DNA from 2 places in the Allobosea sp. RAC05 genome. Region 2 is predicted to be linked to the other one. Evidence: predicted binding sites of a transcription regulator. Region 2 holds the regulator's gene; the other holds the start of a gene.

Region 1 (7,534 bases), 1.0 Mb from region 2:
TCGGTGTCACGCGCGGCAGCGGCCGCGGCCGGCTCGCCTCCTCGCTCGTGGCGGTTCTGGTCGCGTGCGGGGCCGGCTGGTTCGTGGTGCAGAGCGCCGTGCCGGAGGTGGCACAGGCGCGCGCGGGCGACACCCAGGCCTGGTCGCCCGAGCGGGTCGTGGCGCTACAGGCTGAAGGGCGGCCGGTCTTCGTGAACTTCACCGCCGCCTGGTGCATCACCTGCCTCGCCAATGAGCGCGTCGCGCTCTCGCGGCAGGAGGTCAAGGACGCCTTTGCCGAGCTCAAGGTGGTCTATCTCAAGGCCGACTGGACCAATCGCGACAGCCGGATCGCCTTCGCGCTGGCCGAGCAGGGCCGGGCCGGCGTGCCGCTCTATTTGTTCTATCCGGGCGGCAAGGGCGGCCAGCCCGAGATCCTGCCGCAGCTCCTGACCCCCGACATGGTCGTGTCCGCCGCGCGGCGCGCCGCGGGCAAAGAGGTCAGGACCGCCGGCCGCTGACGCCGTTCACCCCACGCAGACGACAAGGAGACAGACGTGAAGGCCCATCTGACCCGCCAGACCTTTATCGCCGGCCTCGCTCTCGCCGGGTTCTCGCTCGCGGCAGCCCCCGCTCTGGCCCAGTCCGCCGCCAGGATCGGCGCCCCGGCCCCGGCGTTCGAGGCGGTGGATGCCGACGGCAAGATCCGCAAGCTGTCGGAGTTCGCCGGCAAGACGGTGATCCTCGAATGGACCAACCATGACTGCCCCTATGTCCGGAAGCACTACAACAGCGCCACCATGCAGACGCTGCAGAAGGACATGGCCAGGGAGGGCATCGTCTGGCTCTCGGTCATCTCCTCGCCGGTCGGCGAGCAGGGCCATGTCGACGGCGCCAAGGCCAACGAGCTGACCAAGAGCCGCAACGCCGCGCCAGCGGCCATCCTGCTCGATCCCAACAGCAAGGTCGCCCGCGCCTATGGCGCGACCACCACGCCGCACATGTACATCATCGATGGCAAGGGCACGCTCGCCTATATGGGCGCCATCGACGACAAGCCCGCCGCCAGCGCCGCCAGCATCGAGGGCGCCAAGAGCTACGTCCGCCAGGCGGTGGCCGAGCTCAAGGCCGGCAAGCCGGTTTCCGAGCCGAGCACCAAGGCCTATGGCTGCGCGGTGAAATACGCGCCGGTGAGCTGAGGGCTGGCCCCATGCGTCATGCCCGGGCTTGATCCGGGCATCTCGCCAACCAGTCCCTCGTCGTGCCGAAGATTCTCGGGTCTGCGCTTCGCTTCACCCGAGAATGACGCTTCGCTAGACTCGCCCCAGCCGCGCGCCGGTCGCCATGTCGAAGACATGGACGCGGTCGGGATCGACCGTGATCCAGATGCGGCCGGCCTGGGCCGCGACGGCATCGGTCGCCGCCTGCATCACGAAGGGCAGGCCGGCGAGCTGGCCGTGGAAGAGCTGGGTGGCACCCAGTTCCTCGATGAACTCGACATCGAAGGGCAGCGAGCCGGCCTCGCCCTCGGAGGCGATCTCGACATCCTCGGGCCTTAAGCCCACCTCGACCGCCGTCTGGGCCGGCAGGTCCTGGCGCAGGTCGCGCGCCTCGAGGATCGCGTCGCCCAGCGCCACGATGCCGGGGCCGTCGATCGTGCCGGGCAGGATGTTCATCGGCGGCGAGCCGATGAAGGTGGCGACGAACTTGCTCGCCGGCTTCTTGTAGACATCGGCCGGCAGGCCGATCTGCTCGACCTGGCCGCCATTCATCACGACCAGCTTGTCGGACAGCGTCATCGCCTCGACCTGATCGTGCGTGACGTAGATCGCGGTGACGCCGAGCGCGCGCTGCAGCTTCTTGATCTCGACGCGCATCTGCACGCGCAGCTTGGCGTCGAGGTTGGAGAGCGGTTCGTCGAAGAGGAAGACCTGGGGCTTGCGCACGATGGCGCGGCCCATCGCGACGCGCTGGCGCTGGCCGCCCGAGAGCTGCTTCGGCCGCCGCTCCAGCAGCCCCTCGATGGCGAGGATGCGGGCGGCTTCCTTGACGCGTCGGTCGATCTCGTCCTTGGGCGTGCCGCGGTTGCGCAGGCCATAGGCCATGTTGTCGTAGACGCTCATATGCGGGTAGAGCGCGTAGTTCTGGAACACCATCGCGATGTCGCGGTCGGCCGGGCCGATCTCGTTGACGACGCGCTCCCCGATCGAGACCTCGCCGGCGGAGATCGTCTCCAGCCCGGCGACCATGCGCAGCAGCGTGGACTTGCCGCAGCCGGAGGGGCCGACAAGCACGCAGAAGCCGCCATCGGGAATGTCGAACGACACGCCCTTCACCGCCTCGACGCCGCCGGCGTAGACCTTCTTGACGTTGGTGAGTGTTACCTGGGCCATCGGCGACTTATTTCTCGGTTTCGACCAGGCCCTTCACGAAGAGCCTCTGCATGACGATGACGACGAAGACCGGCGGCAGCATCGCCAGCATGGCGGTCGCCATGGCCAGCGGCCATTCGGTCAGCGCGTCGGAGGTGACGATCATCTTGCGGATCCCGATGACGATGGTCTGCATCGAGTCCTTCGTGGTGATCAGCAGCGGCCAGAGATACTGGTTCCAGCCATAGATGAACTGGATCACGAACAGCGCCGCGATCGTGGTGATCGAGAGTGGGATGACCGTGTCTTTGAAGAAGCGGAACGGCCCGGCACCGTCGATGCGCGACGCTTCCAGCAGTTCGTCGGGGATCGTCATGAAGAACTGGCGAAACAGCAGCGTGCCGGTGGCCGAGGCGATCAGCGGGACCGCGAGGCCCTGATAGGTGTCGAGCATGTTCAGGTCGGAGACGACCTTGAAGGTCGGGAAGATCCGCACCTCCACGGGCAGCATTAGCGTGACGAAGATGATCCAGAAGGCCGCCATCCGGAAGGGGAAGCGGTAGTAGACCACCGCATAGGCCGACAGCACCGAGATCACGATCTTCCCGAGCGCGATCGCCAGCGCCATCACGAAGGAGTTCAGCATCATGCTGGCGACGGGTTCGCGGGTCGACCCGGACGTGCCGACGAACAGGATCCGGTAGTAGTTGTCGAACAGATAGGGCCCCGGATAGAGCGGCAGCTGGCCGTTGATGATCGTCGCATTGTCCCAGCTCGAGGCGACGAAGGTCAGCCACACCGGGAAGGCGACGATCAGCACGCCGATCGACAGGATGACATAGGCGATTGCATCGCCCAGGCGGCGGTCCTCGACCATCAGTAGCTCACCTTGCGCTCGATGAACTTGAACTGCACCGCGGTCATCGCGATCACCATGACCAGCAGGACGACCGACTGCGCCGCCGAGCCGCCCAGATCCGAGCCGCCCTTGCCGTCCGAATAGACCTTGTAGACCAGGGTCTCGGTCGCGCCCGAAGGCCCGCCGCCGGTGACCGTGTCGATGATGCCGAAGGTGTCGAAGAACACGTAGACGATGTTGACCACGAGCAGGAAGAAGGTCGTCGGCGAGAGCAGCGGGAACACGATCGTCCAGAAGCGCCGCATCGGCCGCGCCCCGTCGATCACGGCGGCTTCGATCACGCTCTTGGGGATCGACTGCAGCCCCGCCAGGAAGAACAGGAAATTGTAGCTGATCTGCTTCCAGGTCGCGGCCAGGATCACCAACGCCATCGCATGATTGCCGTCGAGCCGCGGGTTCCACGCGATCCCGAGCGACTGCAGGCCCCGCGCCAGCATGCCCAGCGACGGATCGAACATGAACAGCCAGAGCACGCCCGCAATCGCCGGCGCGACCGCATAGGGCCAGATCAGCAAGGTCTTGTAGACCTCGGCGCCGCGCAGCTGCCGATCGGCCATCACCGCAAACAGCAGCGCGATCGACAAAGACAGGATGCAGACGAAGGTCGAGAAGATCGCCGTGTTGACGAGGGCCTTGTAGTAGCCGGGGTTCGAAAACAGCGTGACGTAATTCTCGAACCAGACGAAGTCGGTCGAGATGCCGAAGGCGTCCTGCAGCAGGAAGCTCTGCCAGACCGCCTGGCTCGCGGGCCAGTAGAAGAAGACGAGCGTGATCGCCAGCTGCGGCAGGAGCAGCAGAGCCGGCACCGTCAGCCCGCTGAAATAGGCGTTCTTCTGCATGGCATATCCGAAACGAACCGCCGCCCCGGGACGGGGGCGGCGGTGATGGTGGTGGGAAACGGATTAGCGACCGGCCGTCCGCTCGAACTGGCGCAGCGTCTGGTTGCCACGCTCGGTGGCGGCGTCGAGCGCGGCCTTCGGGGTCTTCTGGCCGTTCAGGGCCGCCTCGAATTCCTCGGCCCAGATGTCGCGGATCTGCACCAGGCTGCCGAAGCGCACGCCGCGCGAATTGTCCGTCGGCGCCTTGTTGTTGAGCGAGAGCAGCGGGGTCTCGAGGAACGGCTTGTCCTTGTAGAAGCCCGACGCCTTGACCTTCTCGTAAGCGGCCTTGGTGATCGGCAGATAGCCGGACTCGGTGTGCAGCTTCACCTGACGGTCGACATCCGACAGGAAGGTGAAGAACTTGGCCACGCCCTTGTATTCGTCGGCCTTCTTGCCGCCCATCACCCACAGCGAGGCGCCGCCGATGATCGAGTTCTGCGGCGCGCCGGCCACGTCGGGGTAGTACGGCATCGGCGCATTCGCCCAATCGAACTTGGCGTTGGCGCGGACATTGCCGAAGAAGGCCGAGGAGGTCAGGAAGATCGGGCATTCACCCGAGGTGAAGCGACCCTCGCCGGTGTTGGTGCGGCCGGAATAGTCATAGGTCTTGTCCTTCTGCATCTCGACCAGATTGGTCAGGTGCTTCAGGAAGACGCCCTTGTTGATCACGAACTCGGTGTCGAATCCGTCGAAGCCGTTGGACTTGGTTCCGACCGGCTCGTTGTGCCAGGCACCGAGCTGCTCGATGTTGACCCAGGTCACCCAGCCATTCGAGAAGCCGCACTTGTCGTAGCCGGCGGCCTTGAGCTTCTTGGCGGCGTCGAACACCTCGGGCCAGGTCTTGGGCGGCGCGTCAGCGTTGAGGCCGGCCTTCTTGAAGGCGTCCTTGTTGTACCACATCACCGTGGAGGACGAGTTGAAGGGGAACGACAGCATGTCGCCCTTGGTCGTCGAATAGTAGCCGGTGATGGCCGGCAGATAGCTCTTCGGATCGAATGTTTCGCCGGCTTCCTTCATCAGGTCCTGGACCGGCTTGATGGCGCCCTTGGCCGACATCATCGTCGCGGTGCCGACCTCGAAGACCTGCATGATGTGCGGCGCATTGCCGGCGCGGAAGGCGGCGATGCCGGCGTTCAGCGTGTCGGCATAGGAGCCCTTATAGGCGGGGACGACCTTGAAGTCCTTCTGGGAGGCGTTGAATTCCTCGGCCAGCTTGACGACGACGTCGTTGTTGGCGCCGGTCATGGCGTGCCACCACTGGAGCTCGGTCTGCGCCAGCGCAGGCGCGGCGCCGCCCAGCACGAAAGCCGCGACGGACATCAGGATGCGTGATTTCACTGTCATCTCTTTCTCCCTTCCGCCCTCGGTTCGCTTGGGCGGCTGTTCTTGTTGGTGCGCAAGCTAGCATGAAGGGCCGGCGACGTTTCAATGACAAAATGATGACGGACGCAAGCCGCGGCGTCGCCCGCACCTGTGTGCAAGCCCTTGCGCAATCGTCCGGAAGGCGCTGTTCTCGCGTCCCCTGCCCGCCTTCGATGGATCATCGCCATGCCGCGCCTGTCCCTGACGCCCGAACGGACCCTTCCCCAGGATGCACCGGCCGCGGCCCTGCTCGGGCGCATCTGGCGGCCTGATGTCGCAGGCCCCGCCATCGTCACCTTGCGCGACGGAATGGTCGTCGACATCACCCGCGCTTTCCCGACCAGCCGGGACCTCTGCGAGACGCCCGATCCCGCAGCCGCGCTGCGGGCCGCTCCGGGCGAGCCGGTCGCGACGCTCGCCGACATCCTGGCGAACACGCCCGTCGACGACCGCGACCCCGCGCGGCCCTGGCTGCTCTCGCCGCTCGACCTGCAGGTGGTCAAGGCCGCCGGCGTCACCTTCGCCGTCTCGATGCTGGAACGCGTCATCGAGGAGAAGGCGCGTGGCAACCCCGCTGCCGCCGCCACGATCCGCGGCGAGATCGGCAAGCTGATCGGTGATGATCTTTCGAAGCTGAAGCCCGGCTCGCCCGAGGCGATGCACCTCAAGGAGGTGCTGATCAGGCAGGGCGCCTGGAGCCAGTATCTGGAGGTCGGCATCGGGCCCGATGCCGAGATCTTCACCAAGGCGCCGCCGATGTCCTCCGTCGGCACCGGCTTCGACGCAGGCCTGCACCCGTCCTCGACCTGGAACAATCCCGAGCCCGAGATCGTGCTCGTCGTCGCTTCCGACGGCCGCATCGTCGGCGCCACGCTCGGCAACGACGTCAATCTGCGCGATGTCGAGGGCCGCTCGGCGCTGCTGCTCGGCAAGGCGAAGGACAACAACGCGGCGGCCGCCGTCGGGCCCTTCATCCGCCTCTTCGACACGGGCTTCACGCTCGATCATGTGCGCAAGACGACGGTGACGCTGACGGTCGAGGGCGAGGACGGCTTCACGCTCGAAGGCTCGTCCTCGATCGCGAAGATCAGCCGCGATCCCGCCGATCTCGCCGCCCAGATGATCGGTCCCCATCACCAGTACCCCGACGGGGCGGCGCTCTATCTCGGCACCATGTTCGCGCCGATCAAGGATCGCGACACTGCCGGAGGCGGCTTCACCCACAAGTATGGGGACATCGTCACCATCGCCGCGCCAGAGCTCGGGGCGCTGGTCAACCGCATGAAGCGCACCGACCATTGCGAGCCCTGGACCTTCGGCACGTCGCATCTGATGCGCAGCCTGGCCAAGCGCGGGCTGCTGTGAGGCCAGGCGAGATCCTCGTCGTCGGCGAGGCGATCGGCGATTTCATCCCGCGTGACCCAGAGGGTCTGCGCTACGAGGCCGTGCTCGGCGGCTCGGCCTTCAATGCGGCCCTCGCGCTCGCCCGTTTCGGGGCGAGGCCGGCCTATGCGGGCACGCTCTCGACGGATGCCCTCGGCCGGCGCTTCCGCGCCGCGCTGGCGGCGGAGGGCATCGACAGGCGTTTCATCCAGGACAGCGCGCGCCCGACCGCCGTGGCGATCGTCTCGCCGCTGGGGCCGGACGGCACGCCGGAATTCGCGCTTCATCTCGACGGCACGGCCCATGCGGAGGCGGCCTGCACCCCGCGGGCGATGCCGCAGGGCGTGGTCCATCTCCATGCCTCCTCCTTCGGCGCCACAACCGGGCCCTCCGGCGAGGCCGCCGCGAGCCTGGCGGCGAGCGCCCGCGCCGCCGGCGCCACCGTCAGCTACGACATCAACATCCGCGCCGCCGCCCTGCCCGGACGGGAGCGGGCGCGTGACCTGATCGAAGCCCGCATCGGCCTCGCCGACATCGTCAAGGCCAGCCTCGACGATCTCGCCTGGCTCTATCCCGGGGAGCCGGTCGATGCTGTGGTTCCGCGCTGGCGGGGATGGGGCGCGTCGCTCGTGCTCATC
Region 2 (7,534 bases):
GCATGAAGCCTGCGTCGATCTCGCCGGCCGCGATGCCGCCGGCGCTGGAGATCGCCCGGTCGATCGGCATCGTCCCGGTGAGGCGCAGGCGCGCGGATTTGATCGCCGCCGCCAGCGCGGCCGGCGTCTCGTCGAGCTTCCCCCCGACGCTGTCGCGCAGCACCGCCACCGCCGCCGGCGACAGCCCTGCCGCCTTGCGCAGATGGTTGCTCAGCGTTTCACCCGGCCGTCGCTTGCCGAGCTTCTCGGTCAGCCGGGCGAGGTCGAGATCGGGCCGCAGGTCGATCTCCAGCTCGGCCGAGCCGTCCCGCGCGATCGCCTCGCGCAGCGGCCCCGACAGCGCATAGATCGCGCCGCCCTCGAGTCCATGGGCGTCGATCATCGCCTCGCCAACAATCTCTTTGCCGGCAAATTTCAAGGTGATCCGCTTCAATGGCACGCCGGCGAAACGCTCGCGCAGCGTCGGCGACCAGGCCACCGCGAAGCCGCCATTGGCGGGCCGCAAGGGCGAGACGGCAACGCCCCTCCCCGCCAGCAGCGGCACCCAGCCGCCATCGGAGCCGAGCCGCGGCCAGCTTGCCCCGCCCAGCGCCAGCAGCGTCGCATCGGGGGTGAGCGTCACCGTCTCGCCGGCCGCCGTGGCGAAGGTCAGCGCTCCCTCGGCCCAGCCGGTCCAGCGCCGGCCGGCTTCGAGCCGCACGCCGAGCCCGTCGAGCCGGCGCAGCCAGGCGCGCAGCAGCGGCGAGGCCTTCATCGCCTTGGGGAAGACGCGCCCGCTGGTGCCAATGAAGCTCTCCGCGCCCAGCCCGTCGGCCCAGTCGCGCAGCGCCTGCGGCGGGAAGGCGTGAACCGCGGGTTCGAGCCAGTCCCGCGCCGCGCCGTAATGCGGCAGGAAGGTCTCCAGCGGCTCGGAATGGGTCAGGTTGAGCCCGCCGCGCCCGGCGAGCAGGAACTTCCGCGCCGGCGACGGCATCCGCTCATGGATCGTGACGCGATGGCCGGCCTGCGCCAGCCGCTCGGCGGCGATCAGCCCGGCGGGGCCGGCGCCGATGATGGCGATGTCTTTGCTGTGCATCGGGCCGGCTTGCGCCGTCGGACGCCGCGGGTCAAGCGAGGCGGGCCAATGCCGCCGTCATTCTCGGGCGGACCGAAGCGCAGACCCGAGAATCTCGATCAGGATCATCTCCCGCGAGAGATGCTCGGGTCGAGCCCGAGCATGACGCCTCCTCGCCTTCAAACCCGCGCAAATGTCTCGTCGAAGGCGTAGCCCGCGCCGCGGACCGTGCGCAGCGGGTCCTTGGCGTCGCCCGGCGTGATCGCCTTGCGCAGACGCCCGACATGGACGTCGACCGTGCGCTCGTCGATGTAGACGTCGCGGCCCCAGACAGCGTCGAGCAGTTGCGCGCGCGAATAGACCCGGCCCGGCGCCTGCATCAGGAATTCGAGCAGGCGGAACTCGGTCGGGCCCAGATGCAGCTCCTCGCCGGAGCGGCGCACGCGCCGCGTCGTGCGGTCGAGTTCGAGATCGCCGGCCGTCAGCAATCCGGCGACATGGCCGGGCTTCGCCCGGCGCAGCAGCGCCTGGATGCGCGCAATCAGCTCCGGCAGCGAGAACGGCTTGACGACATAGTCGTCAGCGCCGGTGGCGAGCCCGCGCACCCGCTCGGTCTCCTCGCCCCGTGCGGTGAGCATGATGATCGGCACCCGCTCGGTGTCGCGCCGCGCCCGCAGCCGGCGGCAGAGTTCGATGCCCGACAGCCCCGGCAGCATCCAGTCCAGCAGCACGAGATCGGGCGTGTTGTCGCGCAGGTGCAGCTCGGCGTCGTCGCCGCGCGCCACGCTGTCGACCACGAAGCCCTCGGCCTCGAGATTGTAGCGCAGCAGCAGGGTGAGGGGTTCCTCGTCCTCGACGATCAGGATGCGGGCGGCCATGGCACGGTTCCGTTCTTGGCGTTTGTGCCGAAACGCATCGTCATGCTCGCCCTTGTGGCGAGCATCCACGTCTTGAACGCGGGGTGGGTCCGGCGAAGACGTGGATGGTCGGGACAGGCCCGACCATGACGGCGAAGGCTCCGGCGCAGTCGGTGTTGTCAGCTTCCCGTCACGGCCTCGACCGTGATGTCGGTGGTCTCGAGCTTGGGCCGGTTGATGTCGAGCGACTCGCCGGTGACGAGATAGTGGATCGTCTCGGCGATGTTGGTGGTGTGGTCGCCGATGCGCTCGACGTTCTTGGCGCAGAACAGGAGATGCGTGCAGAAGGTGATGTTGCGCGGATCTTCCATCATGTAGGTCAGAAGCTCGCGGAAGAGCGAGGTGTAGAGCGCGTCGATCTCGCCGTCGCGGTGCCAGACCTCGAGCGCCTTCTGCTCGTTGTTGGTGGCGTAGGCGTCGAGCACGTCCTTGAGCTGCGCCTGGACCAGCCGGCTCATATGCTCGAGCCCGACCACGGCCCGGTGCGGCGGCGAGAACTGGCCCGAGATCGCCACGGCGCGCTTGGCGATGTTCTTGGCGAGGTCGCCGACGCGCTCGATGTCCGACGCGATCCGGATCGCCGAGATCAGCTCGCGCAGGTCGTTGGCGAGCGGCTGGCGCCGGGCGATCGTCAGCACGGCGCGCTCCTCGACGTCGCGCTGCAGGTTGTCGAGCCGCTGGTCGGCGGAGATCACCTTCTGGGCCAGCGTCGTGTCGCGGCGCACCAGCGCGACCGTGGAATCGCCGAGCATGCGCTCGGACATGCCGCCCATCTCGGCGAGGCTGCGGCGCAGCGACTCCAGTTCGGCGTCGTAGGAGCGGACGATATGTTCGGTCATCGCGGCGTTGTCCTTTGGATGCGGAGCGGAAGCGGCGGTCAGGTCAGCCGAAGCGGCCGGTGACGTAGTCCTGCGTCTGCTTCTTGCCCGGGTTCATGAAGATCGTGTTGGTCGCGTCGAACTCGATCACCTCGCCGAGATACATGAAGGCGGTGTACTGCGAGATGCGCGCCGCCTGCTGCATGTTGTGGGTCACGATGACGATGGTGAAGTCGGTCTTCAGCTGCTCGAGCAGGTCCTCGATCTTGCCGGTCGAGATCGGATCGAGCGCCGAGGTCGGCTCGTCGAACAGGATGACCTCCGGCTTCTGCGCGATGGTGCGCGCGATGCAGAGGCGCTGCTGCTGGCCGCCCGACAGGCCCATGCCGGAGGTCTTGAGCTTGTCCTTGACCTCGTCCCACAGCGCGGCGCGGCGCAGCGCGCCCTCGACGCGGTCGTCGAGCTCGGACTTCGGCGGCTTCTCATAGAGCCGGATGCCGAAGGCGACGTTGTCGTAGATCGACATCGGGAACGGCGTCGGCTTCTGGAAGACCATGCCGATGCGCGAGCGCAGCTCGTTGACGTCGACGTCGTTGGAGATGACGTTGCGCCCGTCCAGCATCACCTCGCCGGTCGCCTTCTGCTCGGGATAGAGCGAGTAGATCCGGTTGAAGATGCGCAGCAGGGTCGACTTGCCGCAGCCCGAGGGGCCGATCAGCGCGGTGACGTGCCGGTCGCGGAAGTCGAGATTGATGTTCTTCAGCGCCTTGTGCTCGCCGTAGTAGAAATCGAGGTTCTTCACCGCGATCCGGACGGGCGCATCGGCATCGAGCGACTGCGGGCTGAGTTCGAGGGTGGACAGCATCGAAGGGTTCCTTCGGATCGGACGCGACGGTGAGAAAGCGCTGGTCTTACTTGCTGCCGCGGACGATGCGGCGGGCGATGATCGAAAGCAGCAGGATGGACATGGTGATGATCAGCGAACCGGCCCAGGCGAGCTGCTGCCAGTTCTCATAAGGCGCCGAGGCGAACATGTAGATCGTCACCGGCAGATTGGAGACGCCGCCCATCAGATCGGCCGAGAACCAGAAATTGTTGTTCAGCGCGGTGAAGATCAGCGGCGCCGTCTCGCCGGCGATGCGGGCGAGCGCGAGCAGGATGCCGGTGACCATGCCGGCCTTGGCCGCCTTCCAGGTGATCGAGGTGATGACCACCGACGGAGGCGCGCCGAGCGCGGCGCCGGCCTCGCGCAGCGGCCCCGGCACGAGGCGCAGCATGTCCTCGGTGGTGCGCACGATGACCGGGATCGCGATGATGCCGAGCGCGACGCCGCCGGCCCAGCCGGAATAGCCGCCGAGCGGCTCGACCAGGATGACGTAGACGAACAGGCCGATCAGGATCGACGGCGCCGAGAGCAGGATGTCGTTGATGAAGCGGATCAGGTCGGCGAGCTTCGAGCCCTTGCCGTACTCGGCGAGATAGGTGCCGGCGAGCACGCCGATCGGCGTCGCCACGACGATGCCGAGGAAGGTCAGGATGACCGAGCCGGCGATGGCGTTGGCGAGGCCGCCCCCCTCCGAGCCGGGGCCGGGCGTGATCTGGGTGAAGGTGGCGACGGACAAGCCGCCGATGCCCTTCACGATCAGCATGCCGAGAATCCAGAACAGCACGGAGATCGCGATGACGGTGAAACTGGCCGTGATGATCCGCATCGACTTGTCGGCGACGCGACGCGACTGGCGAACCCGGCCCCAGGTCGTCGGGGGGAGTTCACGGACGGTGGAGGGTGTCGTCAGGCTCATGATCTTCAACCCGCTCAGAAGGTTTTGACGCGTGCGACGAGGATGCGCGCGATGACGAGGACGACGAAGGTGACGAAGAAGAGGATGCAGCCGAGACCGATCAGCGCGTTCATCTGCAGGCCCAGCGCCTCGTTGAACTCGTTGGCGATGCGCGAGGCGATGGTCGAGCCTGGATCCATGATCGATCCCGAGAGACGGTTGGCGTTGCCGACGACGAAGGTCACGGCCATCGTCTCGCCGAGCGCGCGGCCGAGCCCGAGCATGATCGCGCCGATGATCGAGACGCCGGCCTGCGGCACGAGCACATGGCGCACCACCTCCCAGGTCGTCGCGCCGATGCCATAGGCGCTCTCGCGCAGCACGGAGGGGATCTGGTCGAGCATGTCGCGCACGATCGAGGCGATGAAGGGAATGATCATGAAGGCCAGGATGATGCCGGCCGTCAGGATGCCCAGCCCCGAGGGCGAGCGCGAATACAGGATCGTGCCGACGATCGGCATGCCCTCGACGATGTTCGAGAGCGGCACCTGCACATAGGCCGCAAACAGCGGCACGAAGACGAACAGCCCCCACATGCCGTAGATGATCGACGGCACCGCCGCGAGCAACTCGATGGCGGTCGAGACCGGCTGCTTGAACCAGGGCGGGGCGAGCTGCGTCAGGTAGACCGCAATGCCCAGCGACAGCGGCACGCCGATCAGCAGCGCGATGAAGGCGGTCGTCAGGGTGCCGGCGATCGCCGGCCAGGCGCCATAGACATCGGCCTGCGTGTCCCATTGCGAGCCGGTGATGAAGCCGAGCCCGAAGGCCTTGAAGGCCGGCCAGCCGCCGATGATCATCGACAGCATGATGCCGGCGAGCAGGATCAGCACGAACAGCGCCGAGGCGAAGCTGGCGTTGCGGAAGATGAGGTCGAAGGTGCCCTTCGGCGTCTTGCGCTGGGGGCGCGCGGCCGGAATGCTCATTGGGTCGGTCACGGCGGTCATCCGTGGAACTCCGGTCGTAGCGGAAAGGGTCTTGGCGGCTGAGGGGAGCGGGCCTCTCGGGCGGGCCCCCATCCCCAGCAGCCGCGAGGGCCGCTGCTGGGGATGGGGGCCGGGAGAGACGAGGCGAGGCGGGATGACCCGCCTCGCCCCTTCTTGGCTTGGATCAGAAGATCGGCTTGCCGGCCGGGTCGGTGACGCCCTTCCAGGAGGCGCGGACCTGGTCCTTGACGGTCGCCGGAAGCGGCACGTATTCGAGGTCGAGAGCGAGCTTGTCGCCGTTCTTGAAGGCCCAGTCGACGAACTTCAGCGCGGCGCCGACCTCTTCCGGCTTCTCCGGCTTGGCGTGGACGAGCAGGAAGGTCGCGGCGGTGATCGGCCAGGCCTCGGCGCCCTTCTGGTTGTTCAGCGAGATGCCGAAGCCGGGAGCGGCATTCCAGTCGGCATTGGCGGCAGCGGCCTGGAAGGACTTGTCGTCCGGATCCGGGAACTGGCCGTCGGCGTTCTGGATCAGCGCGTAGCTGAGCTTGTTCTGCTTGGCATAGGCATACTCGACATAGCCGATCGAGTTGGCGACCTGCTTGACCGAGGCGGAGACGCCCTCATTGCCCTTGCCGCCAATGCCGACAGCCCACTGCACCGAGGTGTTGGTGCCGACCTTGGACTTCCAGTCGGCCGAGACCTTCGAGAGATAGTCGGTGAAGACGAAGGTCGTGCCCGATCCGTCCGAACGGTAGACGGGGGTGATGTTGGCGTCGGGCAGCTTCAGGCCGGGGTTGAGGGCGACGATCTTCGGATCGTTCCACTTCTTGACGGTGCCCATGTAGATCTCGGCGATCAGCGGGCCGGTCAGCTTGAGCTGGCGGGCTTCGACGCCGGCGATGTTGATGGCGGGCACGACGCCGCCCATGACGGTCGGGAACTGGATCAGCCCGTCCTTGGTCAGGTCCTCGCCCTTGAGCGGGGCGTCGGTGGCGCCGAAGGCGACCGTCTTGGCCTTGATCTGGCGGATGCCGCCACCCGAGCCGATCGACTGGTAGTTCAGACCGATGCCGGTCTCCTTCTTGTAGGCCTCGGCCCACTTCGAATAGATCGGGAAGGGGAAGGTCGCGCCGGCGCCGGTGATGTCGGCGGCCTGGGCCACGCCGGACAGACCGATGGTCGCGGCCGCGAGAATGAGAAGTTTGCGCATGAGATGTCCTCTCTGGGTCGCAGGTTCAGCGAGCCGTTCAGAACACTGTCTGCATGACAGCTTCATGACAATTCGTCACGAGGGCTGTCACACAGCCGTCACGCAGCGTTAAGGACTGGCGCTCAGGGCTTGCGCGGCGGCGCCCCGAAACGGGGCAGGACGGCCCGGAAGGTCGCTCCCTGGCCGAGCGCGCTCTCGATCGTCAGACGCCCGCGATGGCGCAGCACGATGTGCTTGACGATGGCGAGGCCGAGCCCGGTGCCGCCGGCCTCGCGGCTCGCCGCCGTATCGACCCGGTAGAAGCGCTCCGTCAGCCGCGGCAGATGCTCCGGCGCGATGCCAGGCCCGTCGTCGCGCACGCCGACGCTGACCTCCAGCGGACCGTCGACGACGTCGATCACGACCTCGCCGCCGCTCTTGCCGTATTTGATCGCGTTCTCGACGAGGTTCTCCATCAGCCGCAGCAGCTCGTCGCGGTCGCCCGCGACCTTCACCGGCTCGGCCGGCGCCTTCAGCGTCAGCATGACCTCGCGCTCGCGCGCCATCAGCGTCAGCGAATCCACGATCTCGCGCGAGATCCCGGTGAGATCGACCGGCGTCTCCGGCGCCAGATGCGCGCGCAGCTCGATGCGCGAGAGCGAGAGCAGGTCGTCGACGAGCCGCGCCATGCGCAGCCCCTGCTCGCGCATGATCGCGAGGAACCGGTCGCGCGCGCCGGCGTCGTTGCGCGCCGGGCCCTGCAGGGTCTCGACGAAGCCGAGCAGCGAG

The links. Region 2 encodes PhoB, which activates phosphate uptake and scavenging genes when phosphate is short. Its sites were predicted from a motif close to TGTCATNNANCTGTCAT; they were not measured.
Region 1: ugpB (sn-glycerol-3-phosphate ABC transporter substrate-binding protein UgpB) is a predicted target of PhoB. The motif match lies at 5,580-5,596, and genes of this name have one in related genera.

Annotation. Positions count from the first base shown of each region.
Region 1 is NZ_CP016464.1:589,969-597,502, forward strand. Features, by position in the region: gene BSY19_RS06290 (protein-disulfide reductase DsbD family protein) at 1-500, shown strand, start outside; gene BSY19_RS06295 (thioredoxin family protein) at 537-1,178, shown strand; gene BSY19_RS06300 (sn-glycerol-3-phosphate import ATP-binding protein UgpC) at 1,293-2,372, opposite strand; gene ugpE (sn-glycerol-3-phosphate ABC transporter permease UgpE) at 2,380-3,228, opposite strand; gene ugpA (sn-glycerol-3-phosphate ABC transporter permease UgpA) at 3,228-4,109, opposite strand; gene ugpB (sn-glycerol-3-phosphate ABC transporter substrate-binding protein UgpB) at 4,173-5,495, opposite strand; gene BSY19_RS27450 (fumarylacetoacetate hydrolase family protein) at 5,700-6,878, shown strand; gene BSY19_RS27455 (carbohydrate kinase family protein) at 6,875-7,534, shown strand, end outside.
Region 2 is NZ_CP016464.1:4,453,267-4,460,800, forward strand. Features, by position in the region: gene BSY19_RS24605 (TIGR03862 family flavoprotein) at 1-1,075, opposite strand, end outside; gene phoB (phosphate regulon transcriptional regulator PhoB) at 1,234-1,932, opposite strand; gene phoU (phosphate signaling complex protein PhoU) at 2,091-2,810, opposite strand; gene pstB (phosphate ABC transporter ATP-binding protein PstB) at 2,854-3,654, opposite strand; gene pstA (phosphate ABC transporter permease PstA) at 3,701-4,591, opposite strand; gene pstC (phosphate ABC transporter permease subunit PstC) at 4,606-5,577, opposite strand; gene pstS (phosphate ABC transporter substrate-binding protein PstS) at 5,741-6,766, opposite strand; gene BSY19_RS24640 (ATP-binding protein) at 6,889-7,534, opposite strand, start outside.